Thiorhodovibrio frisius: one gene and its partner. The protein of the gene in region 1 interacts with the protein of each later gene in a pairwise test. Links are inferred from orthologs where the notes say so. Each region holds a gene or a part of one and is shown in the gene's direction. Other genes may lie near its edges. The genes, in order: typA and rlmKL.

Evidence for each region.
Region 2: the proteins of typA (region 1) and rlmKL interact in binary tests that used the Escherichia coli proteins (3 or more experiments, as listed by UniProt). The link is inferred for Thiorhodovibrio frisius from one-to-one orthologs.

What each region holds. Positions count from the first base shown.
Region 1 is NZ_CP121471.1:732,159-735,460, forward strand. The notes cover bases 277-3,264. They hold typA (translational GTPase TypA), read left to right. Parts: upstream 277-849; coding sequence 850-2,679; downstream 2,680-3,264. Other genes in these bases: Thiofri_RS03710 (glycoside hydrolase family protein), read left to right, coding at 277-602; Thiofri_RS03720 (class I SAM-dependent rRNA methyltransferase), read right to left, coding at 2,766-3,264. Also shown: more of Thiofri_RS03710, read left to right, coding at 1-276; more of Thiofri_RS03720, read right to left, coding at 3,265-3,302. UniProt on the Escherichia coli protein: A 50S ribosomal subunit assembly protein with GTPase and nucleotide-independent chaperone activity, required for 50S subunit assembly at low temperatures, may also play a role in translation.
Region 2 is NZ_CP121471.1:1,606,334-1,609,684, reverse strand. What follows is about bases 11-3,047. They hold rlmKL (bifunctional 23S rRNA (guanine(2069)-N(7))-methyltransferase RlmK/23S rRNA (guanine(2445)-N(2))-methyltransferase RlmL), read left to right. Parts: upstream 11-410; coding sequence 411-2,684; downstream 2,685-3,047. Other genes in these bases: Thiofri_RS07475 (hypothetical protein), read right to left, coding at 2,738-3,047; Thiofri_RS07485 (LysR substrate-binding domain-containing protein), read left to right, coding at 11-417. Outside these bases: more of Thiofri_RS07485, read left to right, coding at 1-10; more of Thiofri_RS07475, read right to left, coding at 3,048-3,292. UniProt on the Escherichia coli protein: Specifically methylates the guanine in position 2445 (m2G2445) and the guanine in position 2069 (m7G2069) of 23S rRNA. Methylation occurs before assembly of 23S rRNA into 50S subunits.

The sequences.
Region 1 (3,302 bases):
GGCCTTACTGCGGGGCCTTGCTCGATTTGGGTGCGCCCGGTGAGCCGGACATGGCGGTGTGCGGCTGGCCGCAGGTGCGGCGCTTTCCTGACGGAATCTGGCGCATGTACTACCACAGCCTGGACCCTGCGCGCATGGTGTTTGTTGTCTGCCTGGCGGAATCCAACGACGGGCTAACCTGGACTAAGCGCGGCGAGATTCTAGGGCCGGGGGAAGCGGGCGGCTTCGATGCGCTCGGCATCGGTACGCGACACATCTTTGCGCATCAGGGTCGCTGGCTGATGTTCTACGAGGGCGTTGGCGAGGGCGGCTATCGGTCGATCGGGCTCGCCATCTCCGACAACGGCCTTGACTGGCAGCGCCAGCCGGGACCAGAAAGCAATGGGTCGATTTTTACCCACGCCCCCAAGGGCTCGGGCCGCTGGGATGCCTTTGCGGTTGGCACCCCGCGCGTCGTAGCGCTGCCAGATGGGACCTTCCGTCTCTATTATGTCGGCGCCAATGAGACCCCGGCGGGCTTTGCCGACGAACTAGCCATGGTGCATCAGATCGGCGTGGCCATGAGTGACGGCCCCGACTTCACGCGCTGGGAGCGGTGGTGATGGCGTATAGGCCGCATCAGCGCCAGCCTTTGTGGATGTCTGGGATTTCACCAACAGCTAGGATGAGGTTACGAAAATCTTTCAATCAGGTGTTCGAGAGATCTTCGCCATGCGCGACGCGCGACGCGCGATCCGCTGTGGCCGCGGTCAGCTAGTCGCGCGGCCGCCGAGGGAACCAGCTATACTCGCGCCGGCGCGGCCAGCTTCTTGGCCGCGCTTTTTTTGACCCCTCCGGAGTAACGGTTCAGTGATCGAACGTCTGCGCAACATTGCGATTATCGCCCATGTCGACCATGGCAAAACGACCTTGGTTGATAAGCTTCTGCAACAATCGGGAACCCTCGGCGACCGGTTTGGCCCGGTCGAACGGGTGATGGATTCCAACGACCTGGAAAAAGAGCGTGGCATCACCATCCTGTCCAAGAACACCGCGCTGCGCCTGACGCTGAAGGACCAAGACTACCGCATCAATATTGTCGATACCCCGGGCCACGCCGACTTTGGCGGTGAGGTAGAGCGGGTGCTGTCCATGGTGGACTCGGTGCTGCTGCTGGTCGATGCGCAGGAAGGCCCCATGCCGCAGACGCGCTTCGTCACCACCAAGGCGTTTCAGCATGGGCTGCGGCCCATTGTGGTGGTGAACAAGATCGATAAGCCGGGCGCGCGCCCGAGCTGGGTGGTCGATCAGGTTTTCGATCTCTTTGATCGCCTTGGCGCGAGTGACGAACAGCTGGATTTTCCGATTGTTTACGCCTCAGCCATCAACGGCTACGCCGGCCTGAGCGAAGAGGTGCGCGAGGGCGACATGACGCCGCTGTTTGAGGCCATTGTCGAGCACTGCCCGGCCCCGGCGGTGGATCCGGACGGTCCCTTCCAGATGCAGATATCGACCCTGGACTACAGCTCCTTTGTTGGTGCTATCGGCGTCGGACGGATTCAGCGTGGTGTCCTCAAGCCCAATCAGCAGGTGGTTGTGGTCAAGCGCGATGGTGACCGCCAGCGCGCCAAAGTCGGGCTGGTCTATGGCTACATGGGGCTGGAGCGCAGCGAGGTGAAGGAAGCGCGCGCGGGCGACATTGTGGCCGTCACTGGAATGGATGCGCCCAACGTGTCCGACACCCTGTGTCATCCCGATGCGGTTGAGGCACTGCCCCCGCTGACCGTGGATGAACCGACGGTGACCATGACCTTTCAGGTCAACACCTCACCTTTTGCCGGCAAGGATGGCAAATACCTGACCAGTCGCCAGCTCAAGGATCGCCTAGAGCGTGAGTTGATTCACAATGTTGCGTTGCGGGTGGAGGAGGGCACGGATCCGGAAAAATTCCGCGTCTCCGGCCGCGGCGAACTGCATTTGTCCATTCTGCTCGAGAACATGCGCCGCGAGGGCTATGAAATGGCCGTCTCGCGTCCCGAGGTCATTTTCCGCGAGGTCGATGGAGTCATCTGCGAGCCTTATGAGCAGCTCACAGTCGACCTTGAGGAAGCCAATCAGGGCGCGATCATGCAGGCGCTTGGCGAGCGCAAGGGGGAGCTAAAGAACATGGTGCCGGATGGCAAGGGCCGGGTGCGCCTGGACTACGAAATCCCGTCGCGCGGGCTAATCGGCTTCCAGACTGAGTTCATGTCGCTGACGTCGGGCACCGGCTTAAAGCACCATGTGTTTGACCACTATGGCGCGGCCAATCAGGGTGGCATCGCGCCGCGCCGCAATGGCGCCATGATCGCCAACAGCCAGGGCAAGGTGCTTGGCTACGCGCTCTTTAACCTACAAGATCGCGGCCGGCTGCTGGTCGCGCCCGGCGAGGAAGTCTACGAGGGGCAAGTGGTCGGCATCCACTCGCGCGACAACGATCTGGTCGTCAATCCGCTCAAAGCCAAGCAGCTCACCAACATCCGTGCGGCTGGCTCGGACGAGAACATCCTGCTGACACCGCCGATCCGCTTCTCACTCGAACAGGCGCTGGAGTTCATTGAGGATGATGAACTGGTCGAGATTACGCCGGCCGCCATCCGCATCCGCAAGCGCTTCCTGAAGGAACACGAGCGCAAGCGCGCTAGCAGGGCAAGCAGCTAAGGTTGTTTTCGGGAGCAAGCTGGGCGCCACGACTTCGCCATCAAGGTGTCGGTGTCGTGGCGAAGTGATTCGCCGCGACCTCGGCGCTAAAGCACGCGCAGAAAAGCCGTTTTGAGGTAAGCCGTCTCGGGAATCGCTGGATGAATGGGGTGATCCGGCCCCTGCCCGCCGTCGTAAAGCAATTGTAGCTCGCGCCCGGCACCGCGCCCTGCTTGCTGCAAGTTGCGGTGGAAGGAGTCGCGACTCAGGTGGTGGGAGCAGGAAGAACTGACCAGCAAGCCATCCGGAGTCAGTAGTTCCATGCCCAGCCGGTTCAGGCGCCGATAAGCCAGCTCACCGTCGCGCTGATCTTTGCGTCGCTTGATGAAAGCGGGTGGGTCGAGAATGACGCAATTAAAGCGTTCTCCGGCGTCGCGCAGTTGGCGCAGCGCATCGAAAGCATCGCCTTGCAACAGCTCGCCGATGCGCTCGGCCAGCCCATTGCGATCAGCGCTGGCGCCCACGCGCGCCAGGGCCTCGCTCGAGCTGTCGATGAAGCTGACCTGCTCGGCCCCGGTTGCCGCCGCCGTCAGGCCCCAGGCGCCGAGATAGCAGAACACATCCAGCACCCGACCATTTGGGCG
Region 2 (3,351 bases), 870 kb from region 1 along the record:
CTGGCCGAACGCCCACACACCAGCGCGGCAGCCGATCTCAGTGCCGCCAGCCTCGAGACCCTGCGCCATCTGGTGCGCGCCGGCTTCGGCTGCACTCTGGTGCCCGCGCTGGCGCTCGACAGCGGCTGGCGCGACACACCTGGCATCAGCGTGCGCCCCCTGTCGCTGCCGGATGCGCGGCGGCACATCTCGCTGGTGCATCGCCGCAGCTTTCCGCGCACGGCGGCGCTTCAGGCTCTGGCCCGGGTCGTGCGCGAGGTGCTGCCAGATTTGGCGCCGCCCGCGGGCACCCCTGCCAGCCCAATCACTGCGCAGGCTGCTCCGCCAGTCAATACCCCAGACACTCCCCCAGACACGCCTCCAGTCACTTCGCCAGTGACTCCCTCGGCCACACCAGCGGCGGCGCCGAGGTGCTAGAGCTCGCAACACCGCCCAGCGAGGCACCGGATCAGCACCACTTTTTCGTCACCGCTGCCCGGCATCTTGAGACCCTGCTCGCCGAGGAGCTGCGCGGCCTTGGCATCCCCGAGGTGCGCGAGACCCGCGCTGGCGTCGCCTGCGCCGGCGCCCTGGCCGATGCCTATCGGGTGTGCCTGTGGTCGCGCGTCGCCAGCCGGGTGCTGTTGCCGCTGGCGGAATGGCCCGCTGCCGATCCCGATGCACTCTACGCCGGCATCGCCGCCATCGACTGGTCGCAACATCTGGGGCCGGAGCAAACCCTGGCAATTCATGTCGACAGCGCCCGTTCCGGCATCGATCACACCCATTTCGCCGCCCTGCGCATTAAGGATGCCATTGTCGATCAGTTCCGCGAGCGCAGCGGCCAAAGGCCCAGCGTCGATACCGCCCAGCCCGACATCCGCCTTTACTGTCGGCTGTTTCGCGATCAGGCCGCGCTCAGCCTGGACCTGTCGGGCGATGCGCTGCACAGGCGCGGTTATCGCACCGAAGCCGGCGCGGCCAGCATCAAGGAGAACCTGGCCGCCGCCCTGCTGCTGCGCGCGCGCTGGCCTGCGATTGCCGCCGCCGGCGGCGCCCTGGTCGACCCCATGTGCGGTGCCGGTACCTTAGTGATTGAGGCCGCGCTGATGGCCGCCGACCGCGCGCCTGGGCTAAACCGCGCGCACTGGGGCTTTAGCGCCTGGCGCGGACATGATGCAGCAGCCTGGAACGGCTTGCGCGAGGAGGCCGAAGCACGCGCGAGCAAAGGACTGGAAAGCCTTGGCCGCCTGTGCGGCTATGACCGCGACAGCGCCGCCATTCGCATGGCCTATGCCAACCTGGAGCGCGCCGGTCTGGCCGGGCGCCTGCATTTCGAGCGCCGCGAGCTGGCCGACTGCCAGCCCTGTGGTCAGGTGCGGCAGGGGCTGGTCATCAGCAACCCGCCTTATGGCGAACGCCTCGGTGCCAAGGAGAATCTGGTGCCGCTCTACCGCACGCTCGGACAGGTCCTGCGCGAGCGCTTCGACGGCTGGCAGGGCGCGGTATTGACCGCCAACCCCGAGCTTGGCCGCAACATGGGCCTGCGCGCGCACCGCATGCACCGGCTGTTCAACGGCCCGCTCGACTGCCAGTTGCTGCATTTCGACATCCGCTCTGAGGCGCATGTGGATGACAGCCCGCGCCCGCTGCCACCCGAGGACCGTGGCCCCGGCGCCGAGATGCTCGCCAACCGGCTGCGCAAAAATCAGAAAAGCCTGAATAGCTGGCTCAAGCAGCAGGACATCGGCTGCTATCGGCTCTATGACGCCGATTTGCCCGAATATGCCCTGGCCATCGACATCTACTCGGCTGCCGCAGCGGACGCCAACAGCGGGGCTGACGCGAAGGCGGGGGCGAGCGCGAGACCTCGCGCTAGCGTAGAGCACGACGCTGGCATGCAAAGGCTCGCCCATGTGCAGGAATATGCTGCACCGCCCGACATCGACCCACGCGCGGCACGCCGGCGTCTGCGCGAGGCCATGGGGGTAATCAGCGAAACCCTGGGCATCGCGCGTGAGAACCTGTTCTTTAAGGTGCGACAGCGCCAACGCGGCAACGCGCAATACGACAGACAGGGCCAAGCGGAGCAGTTCTTTGAAGTGCGCGAAGCCGGGCTGCGCTTTCTGGTCAACCTGCAAGACCATCTCGACACCGGGCTGTTTCTCGACCACCGCCAGACCCGCGCGCTCATCGGGCAGCTCGCGCAGGGGAAGCGGTTTTTGAATCTCTTCGGCTACACAGGTGCGGCCAGCGTACATGCCGCAGCGGGTGGTGCGCTCTCGACCCTCACAGTCGATCTATCGCGCACCTACTGCGACTGGGCGCAGCGCAATCTGGCGCTCAACGGCTTCGCGCCACCCGCGCACAGAGTTGAACAAGCCGACTGCCTGCAATGGATCGAGCGTCCGCGTTGGGACAAATTCGGGCTGATTTTTCTCGACCCACCGAGCTTTTCGACGTCCAAGCGGATGCGCGGCAGCTTCGATATTCAGCGCGACCATGTCAGGCTGATCCAGCAGACCGCCCGGCTGCTCGAGCCGGACGGCGAGCTGATCTTCTCCACCAATCTGCGCCGCTTCAAGCTGGAAACCGAAGCCCTAGCGGACCTAGCGATTGAGGACTTGAAGCCCCGCACCTTGCCGCGAGACTTCAAGCGCAACGCGCGCATTCATCATTGCTGGCGCTTCCGTCATCGCCACTGAGCGCCGCGAGCACAAAAATCGGCTCCTGCGCTGGCGAGACAGACAGCGCCACATCAGGCGCTGGCGTTCGCCTCGATCCCGCCCGCTGCGTCGCTCTTGGTTTTCTTTCTGCTTGTGACTCTCGAGCGCACCAACAGGGTCAAAATCACAGCCACCGCTGCGGCACCGCCAACAATGCCCATGAGTACGGCATTGTCATCGAACCACCCGATGGTCTCGCCGCTCATGATCAGGAAAGCGCCGAACAGACCCATTTTCCAATCCGCATGGATCCCAGACAGAATCGCGGTCAGCCCAAGCAGGAAAATCATCACCACGCCGTCGGTTTCAGCATTCAGAAAGTGGAGCAAATCCTTGGTGAAAAAGTAGTGCACCACTACCGCCAGCGCAGCCCAGTGCAGCACTTGGCGAAAGAGATAAAAGACGCGCGATTTCGCGCTCTCACCGGCGTGATATTTCCAGCCACCAAAAATGGCCACCAGCGCGACGGCAGGGATGAACCAAATCCACTTCATCGCTACATCGGTCGGCTCCCTGTCCGTCATCGCGACCAGCACGATGGTTGTGGCGTAAAGGATGACGTACGGAAGCTGATTCAAAAAAAACACCCACCGCGCTTTTTTCTTGGCAGACTTCTGGGCCTCAGCGTCAGTCATAGCAATAGATT